Regions from separate parts of the Allobosea sp. OAE752 genome, predicted to be linked through region 1. Evidence: predicted binding sites of a transcription regulator. Region 1 holds the regulator's gene; the other holds the start of a gene.
The links. The regulator PhoB, encoded in region 1, activates phosphate uptake and scavenging genes when phosphate is short. The targets are predictions, from matches to a motif close to TGTCATNNANCTGTCAT.
Positions count from the first base shown of each region.

Region 2: the regulator PhoB is predicted to act here: its motif matches at 3,347-3,363, upstream of phnC (phosphonate ABC transporter ATP-binding protein).

Region 1 covers NZ_JBNPXO010000003.1:166,846-172,253, reverse strand. Annotated here, with positions in the region: gene pstC (phosphate ABC transporter permease subunit PstC) at 1-236, shown strand, start outside; gene pstA (phosphate ABC transporter permease PstA) at 255-1,136, shown strand; gene pstB (phosphate ABC transporter ATP-binding protein PstB) at 1,176-1,982, shown strand; gene phoU (phosphate signaling complex protein PhoU) at 2,005-2,724, shown strand; gene phoB (phosphate regulon transcriptional regulator PhoB) at 2,737-3,435, shown strand; gene GGC47_RS09965 (SpoIIAA family protein) at 3,488-3,874, opposite strand; gene GGC47_RS09960 (LysR substrate-binding domain-containing protein) at 3,931-4,842, opposite strand; gene GGC47_RS09955 (amino acid ABC transporter permease) at 5,045-5,408, shown strand, end outside.
Region 2 covers NZ_JBNPXO010000006.1:117,414-122,821, forward strand. Annotated here, with positions in the region: gene phnE (phosphonate ABC transporter, permease protein PhnE) at 1-450, opposite strand, end outside; gene phnE (phosphonate ABC transporter, permease protein PhnE) at 453-1,334, opposite strand; gene phnD (phosphonate ABC transporter substrate-binding protein) at 1,440-2,354, opposite strand; gene phnC (phosphonate ABC transporter ATP-binding protein) at 2,426-3,244, opposite strand; gene GGC47_RS17220 (efflux RND transporter periplasmic adaptor subunit) at 3,678-4,760, shown strand; gene GGC47_RS17225 (efflux RND transporter permease subunit) at 4,760-5,408, shown strand, end outside.

The DNA of each region.
Region 1 (5,408 bases):
GCCGTGCGCTCGGCGAGACGATGGCGGTGACCTTCGTGGTCGGCAACGCCAACCGGCTCTCGGCCTCGATCCTCGACCCCGGCTCGACCATAGCCTCGCGCATCGCCAACGAGTTCAACGAGGCGATGGGCCTGCAGCTCAATTCGCTGATCGCGCTGGGCTGCATCCTGTTCTTCGTCACCTTCGTCGTCCTCGTCATCGCGCGGCTGCTGGTCGCCCGGGTCAAGAAATTCTGAGGTCTGGGTCAGATGAGCATGTCCACCTCTTCCGCACCGGCCGCATCGCACATCGCCTGGGGGCGCGTGCGCCAGTCGCGCCGCACCGCCGACCGCGCGATGAAGGTCATCGCCACCGGCTTCACCTTCTGCGCCATCTTCGTGCTGTTCTGGATTCTCGGCATGCTGCTGGTGAAGGGCATCGGCGGGCTCTCGCTCGCGACCTTCACCCATGTCACGCCCGGGCCGGGCTCCGAGGGCGGCGGCCTCGCCAACGCCATCGTCGGCTCGATCGTGCTGACCTTCCTGGGCATTGCGGTGGCGACGCCGATCGGCGTGCTCGCCGGCACCTGGCTGGCGGAATACGGCCGCGGCTCCAAGCTCGCCAACATCATCCGCTTCATCAACGACATCCTGCTTTCGGCGCCGTCGATCCTGATCGGCCTGTTCGTCTACGTCATCCTGGTCGAGCCCTTCCGCGGCTATTCCGGCTGGGCCGGCGGCGTCGCGCTCGGCATCATCGCGATCCCGGTCATCGTGCGCACCACCGAGGACATGCTCAGCCTCGTGCCCGGCCCGCTGCGCGAGGCAGGCTCGGCGCTCGGCGCGCCGCCTTCCGTCGTCATCACCAGCGTGACCTGGCGCGCGGCGAAGGCCGGCATGGTCACTGGCATCCTGCTGGCACTCGCCCGCATCGCCGGCGAGACGGCGCCGCTGATCTTCACCGCGCTGAACAACAATTTCTGGTTCTCGCCCAATCTCGTCGGCGGCGTTTCCAACCTGCCGGTCACGATCTACCAGTTCGCCTCCGCCCCTTACGAGAACTGGCAGCAACTCGCCTGGGCTGGTTCGCTGATCATCACGATCTCGATCCTGCTGCTCTCGATCATCGCCCGGCGCGTCGTCGCCGGCGGCAAATAAGACTTGAATCCAGCCCGGTCGCGCCCGACCTTGAGGACCATGTCGATGCTTTCGACCCTTGAACTCTCCCCGCAGTCGCTCGATGCCGAGGCTCCCGTCCGGATCGCGGTGAAAAACCTCGATTTCTACTACGGCGAGCACAAGGCGCTGAAGAACATCAATCTCGACTTCCGTGACCGCCATGTCACGGCGCTGATCGGGCCTTCGGGCTGCGGCAAGTCGACCCTGCTGCGCATCTTCAACCGGATCTACTCGCTCTATCCGGAGCAGAAGGCGACCGGCGAGATCATGCTCGACGGACGCAACATCATCTCCAACGACGTCGATGTGAACGAGCTGCGCTCGCGCGTCGGCATGGTGTTCCAGAAGCCGACGCCGTTCCCGATGTCGATCTACGACAACGTCGCCTTCGGCATCCGCCTCTACGAGAAGCCGCCGAAGTCGGAGCTCGACGACCGCGTCGAGGGCGCACTGCGCCGCGCCGCGCTCTGGGACGAGGTCAAGGACAAGCTGAAGAGCTCCGGCATGGGCCTCTCCGGCGGCCAGCAGCAGCGCCTGTGCATCGCGCGCACCATCGCGCAGAAGCCGGAAGTGATCCTGTTCGACGAGCCGACCTCGGCGCTCGACCCGATCTCGACCGGCAAGATCGAGGACCTGCTGGAGCAGCTCAAGAGCGACTTCACCATCGCCATCGTGACGCACAACATGCAGCAGGCGGCGCGCATCTCGCAGTACACGGCCTTCATGTATCTCGGCGAGGTCATCGAGTTCGCGCCGACCAACACGATCTTCATGAACCCGGCGAAGAAGCAGACGCAGGATTACGTCACCGGCCGGTTCGGCTGAGCGGCGACGGAGGAGGAACCCCATGACCGACCATATCGTCCGCTCCTACGACGCCGATCTCGAAGGCCTTCGCCGCAGCCTCGCCGAAATGGGCGGGATGGCCGAGCGCATGCTCGGCGATGCGACCGTGGCGCTGGTGCGCCGCGACACCACGCTGGCCCAGAAGATCATCTCCGCCGATCAGCGCCTCGACAATCTCCAGCGCGAGGTCGAGGAGAAGGCGGTGCTGACCATCGCCCGGCGCCAGCCGCTGGCCAACGATCTGCGCGAGCTGATCTCCGCCATCCGCATCGCGGCGGATGTCGAGCGTGTCGGCGATCTCGCCAAGAACATCGCCAAGCGCGCCGTCGCCATCTCCGGGCAGTTCCAGCCGCCGCACCGCGCCGTGGTCGGGCTGGAGCACATCAGCCGCCTCGTTCAGGCGCAGCTCAAGGACGTGCTCGACGCCTATGCCGCCGGCAACGAGCAGAAGGCGCTCGAGGTCTGGCGCCGCGACGACGAGATCGACGCGCTCTACACCTCGCTGTTCCGCGAGCTCCTGACCTATATGATGGAAGATCCGCGCAACATCACCTTCTGCACGCATCTCCTGTTCTGCGCCAAGAACATCGAGCGCATCGGCGACCACACCACCAACATCGCCGAGACGATCCACTATCTCATCACCGGTGACTCGCTCGACGCGAACCGGCCGAAGCTCGACACGACCAATATCGAGGTCGAGGCGATCACGGGTAGCTGAGGCTAAGGAATCATGGCGGCACGCATCCTGATCGTCGAGGACGAAGAGCCTCTCACCCTGCTGCTGCGCTACAACCTCGAAGCCGAGGGCTTCGAGGTCGACAGCGTGGCGCGGGGGGACGACGCCGAACTGCATCTGCGCGACCACACGCCCGATCTGGTGCTGCTGGACTGGATGCTGCCGGGCCTTTCCGGCATCGAGCTCTGCCGCCGGCTGCGCTCGCGGCGCGACACCGAGCGGGTGCCGATCATCATGTTGACGGCGCGCGGCGAGGAGACCGAGCGGGTGCGCGGGCTCGCGACCGGCGCCGACGACTATGTCGTGAAGCCGTTCTCCCTGCCGGAGCTGACGGCGCGCATCCAGGCGCTGCTGCGCCGGGCGAAGCCCGGCCATGTCGCCGGTCTTCTGCAGGCGGGCGACCTTGAGCTCGACCGCACCACCCGGCGCGTCCGCCGCGCCGGCAGCGAGCTGCATCTGGGGCCGACCGAGTTCCGCCTGCTCGAGTTCCTGATGCAGGCACCGGGCCGCGTCTATTCCCGCGCCCAGCTCCTCGACGCCGTCTGGGGCCGGGACGTCTATATCGACGAGCGCACCGTCGACGTGCATGTCGGCCGCCTGCGCAAGGCGATCACGCCTGCCGACGCCAAGGACCCGCTCCGGACCGTGCGCGGCGCGGGCTATGCCTTCGACGAGACGTTCGCCAGAAGCTGACCGCCGCCGGAGCTGACACGCGAGCCGAGCCCCGGCTCGCAGCGCCCGTGCTTCAGGTGTCGGGGCCGCCCTCGATATCGGCGGCCCAGGCCAGCGCGGCTTCGCGCTCGGCCGGCGGGAAGGTGCGGATCTCGACGAAGGGGACCACCGGGGCGAAGAGCCGCGCGACGCGATCGAGCCAGCCCTTCTCGACGATGATCGCCTCCTTGGGGAAGCGCCTGAGTTCCCAGAGCTTGCCGAAGCTGTAGCGCGCGTCCTTCCAGGCGGCGGCGAAGGTCATGTCGTCGAAGGCGGTGATATCGGCGAGGATCGCGACCTTCTCGTGCCGGCTCAGCCGGTCTTCGACATCGGCGGCGACGCGCTCGATATCGGCCGGCTCGATGGTGCCGCTGAACGCGATGGCGAGAACATGGTCGGGAGCCGGAAGAATGGTGATCATGGCGGCCTCCTCCTGTGCCGATGTCAACGCATGGCCGGCCGGGAGGTTGCGGGCGCTCAGGCTGCTCGCGTCGCCGCGTCGAAAGCCGCGGCCTCCGTCCTCAGCCAGGCGATGAAGGCGTCGAGGCCGGGGCGCGAGGGCTGGTCCAGGCGGCGGGTCAGCCAGCAGCCGGTGACGCTGGTGAAGCCGATATCGAGCGGGTTGACCAATGCGCCCGAAGCCAGTTCCTCGGCGACATAGCAGCGTGGCGCCAGCGCGACGCCGAGCCCCGCGACCGCGGCGCGGATGATGACGGAGTAATAGCCGTATCGGACGGTATGGGCCGGCACCGCGCCGCGCAGGCCATGCGCCTCGGTGAACTCGGCCCAGAAGGCCGGCATCTGGTAATGCTGCAGCAGCGTCATCTTCTGGATGTCGGCGGCGCGGCGGAAACCGCCCATGCGCTCCAGCAATTCGGGCGCGGCGACGAGGGCGACATCGCGGCCGAACAGATAATGCGCCTCCTTGCCGGGCCAGGGCGGGGTGCCGTGGTTGATCTCGATGTCGGGCTCTTCCGTCTCGTTTTCGCTGACATAGTTGGTGAACTGGACATCGACGCCGGGATGGGCCTCGGCGAAGACGGGGAAGCGCTCCATCAGCCAGCGCTCGCCGGCGATGGCGACCATGTGCAACCGGATCGGCCGGGCGATGGCGACGCGCTCGGCCAGGCGCATCGCACCGCGTTCCATCTGCTCCAGGGCGGCCTCGGCATAGGGCAGGTAGATTGCGCCGGCCTCGGTGAGCTTGAGGCCGACCGGATTGCGCTCGAACAGCACGGTGCCGAGATGGTGCTCGAGCGACAGGATCTGCTTGGAGACCGCGCTCTGCGTCAGGTTGACGACGCCTGCGGCGCGGGCGGTCGAGCCCAGTCGCGCGACGGTGACGAAGGCGCGCATGGCGGTGGAGGAGGGCGGGGGCCGCAAGGCCATGGGTATTCCGTTTTGGACTAGGCTACCGGAGATCGTTTCGTTTGCTGGCTGCCGGGTCAAGAGGTCATTCTTACGCTTGGGGAGGAGGGGCTCGCATGAATTTGACAATCTGCCCGTGCTGCGGTGGTTTCCGCGGACCAACGGCATCGCGGTCGATGGCGCTTTCGAGAGCCGCCGGCAAGCCTGTCCGGGAGCGCCGTCGATGAGCCATGCCGTCACCTCGCCGGTCGCCAGCCGCGATCTGGCCGCGATCGCGCGACTCAGGATCGTGCCGCGTCGTTTCTATGGGCGTTGGGTCGCGGCGGCGCTCATCATCGCTGTCCTCGCCTGGATCGTCGCCGCCTTCGTCAAGGGCGACATCGCCTGGCCGGTGGTCGGGCAGTTCTTCACCGCGCCCGCGATCCTCTCCGGTCTCGGCAACACGCTGATCATGACGGTCTGCGCAATGACGCTGGGCATCGTGCTCGGGGTCGTCTTCGCGATCATGTATATGTCGCCGAACCCGGTGCTGCGCAGCGTCGCGCTGTTCTACATCTGGTTCTTCCGCGGCACGCCGCTGCTGCTGC
Region 2 (5,408 bases), on a different contig from region 1:
GAGACCCACGACATTGATCCAGATCAGCGCCCAGATCAGCGCGTCGACGCCGCGGATCGTGTCGAGCGAGCGGCGCGCGAGGAAGTGGACGATGCGGTTGGCGACGACATTGCGGGCGGCGATGAAGCCGAGCGGCAGGGCAAGGATGGCCGCCAGCACCGTGCCGAGGAAGGCGATGGCGATCGTCTCGAACAGCGCCTGAACGAAGATCAGGGCCTTCGCCCAGGAGCCGGGATCGGGCGGCAGCATCAGCGCGACGAAGGAGCCGAGATTGCCGAAGCCGGCCAGCACCCGCCAGAGCGTCGTCTCCAGCGTCGTCAGCCCGTAGAGGAAGAGGCCGAGGATGAAGACGACGGTCGCGATGGTGAAGAACCGCGTCCGGGTCGATCCGCGGATGGCGGCGGCGTGGCGCTGCAGGATGTCGCTGCGCTCGGTCGCGGAGATGGCGATGCTCACGAGCGGCTCTCCAGGCTGAGGAGGGCGTGGCGCAGCCGCTCCGTGCCGAGGTCGATCAGCATCACCGCCAGGATGATCAGGAGCATGATGGCGCTGACATCGGTGTAGTAGAATTTGCGGATGGCCTCGATCAGGTCCTGGCCGATGCCGCCGGCGCCGACGAAGCCCATGATCGAGGCGCCGCGCACATTGATCTCGAAGCGCAGCAGGGCGTAGCTCGCGAAGTTGGAGAGCACCTGCGGCATCACGGCGAAGCGCACCACCTGCCACCAGCTTCCGCCGGTCGCGGTGATGCCGTCGACGGGCTTCAGGTCGATGTTCTCGACGACCTCGGAGAAGAGCTTGCCGAGCGCGCCCATGGTGTGGATGGCGATGGCGAGCACGCCGGGCAGCGGCCCCAGCCCGAAGGCGATGACGAAGATCAGCGCGAAGACGATCTCGGGGACGGTGCGGCAGAATTCGAGATAACGGCGCACCGCGAAGCGCAGCCAGGGCGCGCGGCCGAGATTGGCGGCGGCGGCGAAGCAGAAGAGGAAGGCGCCGGCCGCGCCCAGGATGGTGCCGACATAGGCGATCAGCACGGTCTGCCAGAGCAGCCTCAGCCAGCGCGCCAGGCCCCAGTACCATTCGGCGAGGTCGGAGCCGAGGCTGGCGAGGCGCAGCGTCGGCAGCGTCTGCCAGATATAGTTCGGGAAGCGGTGGATATTCTCGATGAGCGTGCCGAGCCTGACCTCGGCTCCAACAGCGGAAAGCCAGACGCAGATCGCGAAGACGGCGATGCCGACCAGCATCTGGCGGCGCTTGCTCGCGGCGGCCTGCCGGTAGCTTTCGGCATGGGCCGTGATGGCCGGGTCGTTACGGTCGATCGCGAGGGTCATGGAGGCTGCCCGTGGAGAAGGGCGTCATTCTCGGGCCCGCGGCGCGCGGACCCGAGAAGCTCTTTGAAGAGATGCTCGGGGCAAGCCCGAGCATGACGGGCTGAATTACGACGACTTCTTCTTGCGCAGCGAGTCGACGAAGGTGATGAGCTCGATGACCGGGTCGTAGGCCTTGTTGTCGACGGCGACGAGCGGGCCCTGCTTGCCTTCATAGATCTTGTCGAAGGCGGCCTTGTCCTTGGTGGCGAGGTTGAGGACGGCGTCGCGGATCTTGGCCTTGAGGTCCTCAGGCAGGTCCGAGAGATAGGCCATCGGCGAGTTCACGATCTGCTCGGACTTGTAGATGATCCGGAAGTCCTCGGCCTTGGCCATGTTCTTGCGGGCCATGCGCAGCAGGTTCGACTCGTTCTCGTCGTTCCACCAGTTCGCGGCGACGTCGACGGTGCCCTGCTGCAGCGCGATGATCGCGTTCTCGTGGCTGCCGGTATAGACGACCTTGGAGAAGAAGGTCTCCGGGTCGATCTTCATCTTGTCGAGAACGAAGCGCGGCACGTTGTTGCCCGAGGTGGAGTTCGGGTCGACGAGGCCGAGGTTCTTGCCCTTGAGGTCCTCGATCTTCTGGTAGGGCGAATCCTTCTTCACGTAGAAGACGGAGTGATAGCCCTTGGTGCCGTCGAGATTGGTCTCGATCGCGAAGGCGTCGACCTTGACGCCGGTGACGCGGGCGCGGGCGAAGGAAGCCGGGCCGTACATGCCGATCTGGATGTTGCCGGCGCGCTGGCCCTCGATGATCGCGGCGTAGTCATTGGCGACGCGCAGCGTCACCTTGGTGCCGAGCTCCTTCGAGAGATAGTTCACGAAGGGGGTGTAGCGGTCGACGACGCCCGAGGCGTTCTCGGCCGGGATGATGGCGAAGACGAGCTCCGGATACTTCGCCTTCCAGTCCTGGGCGAAAGCCGGGGTGGCGGCGACGGCGAGGCCGGCGGCGGCGAGCTTCAGGGTATGGCGACGGGTCAGCATGCGGTCTGCTCCTTTGGGTGCGGGTCTTCGGGTTAGGCTCGTCTTCTCGCGGCTGGCGGCGCGGCGGCCGCTCAGGCGATCTTCTGCTTGGCGCGCTTGGCTTCGGAGGCGGCGATGGCGTCGAGCGCGTCCAGGGCCTCGGCGCCGGCATCCTTCGCTTCGATGCCGTAGAGTTCGGCCGCGACCTCGCGGGTCAGCGCCTGCGGCACGTCGTCGAAGACGACCTTGCCGGCGGCCATGCCGATCAGCCGGTCGCAGTATTTCGCCGCGATATCGAGGTCGTGCAGGTTGCACATCACGGTGATGCCGTGCTCGCGGTTGATGCGGAACAGCGCGTCCATCACGACCTGGGTGTTGCGCGGGTCGAGCGAGGCGATCGGCTCGTCGGCCAGGATGATGCGCGGCTCCTGGACCAGAGCGCGGGCGATGGCGACGCGCTGCTGCTGGCCGCCCGACAGGGTCTCGGCGCGCTGGGCGAGGAGATGGGCCATGTCGAGCCGCTCGAGCGCGGCGATGGCGCGGATCTTGTCGTCGGTGGAGAAGCTCTTCACCAGCGTCAGCGCGGGCGAGCGGTGGTTGAGCCGGCCGAGCAGCACGTTGGTGAGCACGTCGAGGCGGCCGACGAGGTTGAATTGCTGGAAGATCATCGCGGTGTCGCGGCGCCAGCGCCGGAGCGCGGTGCCCTTCAGCGCCGTGATGTCGCGCTCCTCGCAGATGATGCGCCCGGCGCTCGGCTCGGCGAGCCGGTTGAGCATGCGCAGCAGCGTCGATTTGCCGGCTCCGGACCGGCCGATGACGCCGACCATCTCGCCGTTGGGGATCGACAGCGAGACATTGTCGACGGCGTTCTTGTCGCCGAAGCGCTTCACCAGGCCTTCGATGCGCAACATGAAAGGTTCTCGAACATGACATTTCGCACGATGGCGACACCGGGCCGGCCGGAGCCGTCGGAGCCAAGATTCATGCATGGGAAGAAGCGCTATCGGCCGGAGATGACAGCGGCGTGACGGCGGGCGGCCGCTGTGCGGCTCCGAACGGCCTTTCACGGGGCCGGGCCGGCCAACATTTTCGTGAGGTCGGTAAAATGCGCTTGGACGATGGGTGACTTATCGGCAGGATGAGGATGGATGCCTGCGTGCGGCAGAGGCGCCGTATCGGCGCGTCGCGCCCCGGCAGGTATCTTGCATAGGTGCCTAAAGGCGCCGGATCGATGCGGCGGCGGCGCAAAAACATGCGTTTTTGTGCCGCTGTGGCGTGCCGGCATCTTAGCAAGGCCTTTCGTTCCATTTAAGACCAACCGGCGGCAACGGAGCCCCCAGCCTGATGAAGCGGTTCGTTCTCCTTCTCCTCGTTGCCGGCCTGGCAGGCGGCGGGTATTACGGCTACCGGATGCGTCTGGCCGGCAGCCAGCCGGCCCAGGCCAGCGTGGCGCCGACGGCGCGTGCGGCGGTGCCGGTGGAGGTCGCCTCCGTCGAGATCATGACGGTCAGCGAGGAGGTCGAGGCGCTCGGCACTTTGGCCGCCGACGAATCCGTCGTCATCGCCCCCGAGATCGCCGGCCGCGTCGTCTCGCTCGGCTTCAGGGAAGGCGAGCCGGTCAAGGCCGGGCAGGAGCTGGTCAAGCTCGACACCGCGATCCTCGATGCCGAGCTCAAGCAGGCGATGGCCGATCTCGGCCTCGCCCGCGACACCAACGAGCGTCTGAGGGGGCTGGTCTCGCGCGGTTCGGGAACGCAGGTCGCGCTCGACGAATCCGCGGCGAAGCTCGCCTCGACTGAGGCCCGCGTCCAGCTCGCCAAGGCCAAGCTCGCGCAATCGACCATCCTCTCGCCGTTCAACGGCGTGGTCGGCCTGCGCGCGGTCGGCGTCGGCGACTATGTCCCGGTCGGCAAGCCGCTGATCACCCTGACCAGCGTCGACCCGATCAAGATCGATTTCCGCGTTCCCGAGATCTTCCTCAGCCGCCTCAAGGTCGGGCAGCCCGTGCAGATGCGGGTCGATGCGGTCGTCGACCGGAAATTCACCGGCAAGATCTTCGCGATCGACCCGGTCGTGGACGTGAACGGCCGCGCCATCCGCCTGCGCGCGACGATCCCGAACGCGGATCTCGCGCTCAAGCCCGGCCTCTTCGCCCGCCTCGCCATCACCATCGACCAGCGCCCGAACGCGATCGTGGTGCCGGAGATGGCGGTGGTGCCGGATGCCGTCGGCAAGATGGTCTATGTCGTCGAGAACGGCAAAGCGAAGCGCCTCAGCGTCGAGCTCGGCAAGCGCCTGCCGGGCAAGGTCGAGATCGTCAGCGGGCTGACGCCCGGCATGCAGATCATCACCGCCGGGCAGATGCGGCTGCGCGACGGCGCCGCCATCGCGATCAAGGACAAGATCGTTCAGACGAGCCAGCTCTGATGAGCCTGTTCGAACTCTTCGTCCGTAGGCCCGTCCTCTCGACGGTCATGAGTCTGCTGGTGATGCTGATCGGCTTCGTCAGCTACGGGCGCCTGACCGTGCGCGAATATCCCAATATCGACGAGCCCGTCGTCTCGGTGCGCACCGATTATCGCGGCGCCTCGGCCGAGATCATCGAGACGCAGGTCACCCAGATCCTGGAGAACTCGATCGCCGGCATCGAAGGCATCGAGATCCTGTCCTCGACCAGCCGCCAGGAGCGCAGCTTCATCCAGGTGCGCTTCCGCCCGGATGTCGACCCCGACGTCGCGGCCTCGGATGTGCGCGACCGCGTCAGCCGCGTGCGCAGCCGCATGCCCGACGAGATCGACGAGCCCGTCATCGCCAAGGTCGAGGCCGATTCGCAGCCGATCCTGTATCTCTCGCTGACCAGCACCCGGCACGGGCCGCTCGAGCTCACCGACTTCGCCGACCGCTTCATCTCCGACCGCGTGCAGAACGTCACCGGCGTGGCGGAGGTCCGCATTCTCGGCCAGCGGCAATACGCCATGCGCATCTGGCTCGATCGCGCCCGGATGTCGGCCTATGACGTCAGCGTCCAGCAGATCGAGGCGGCGGTCCGGGCCCAGAACATCGAGATCCCGTCGG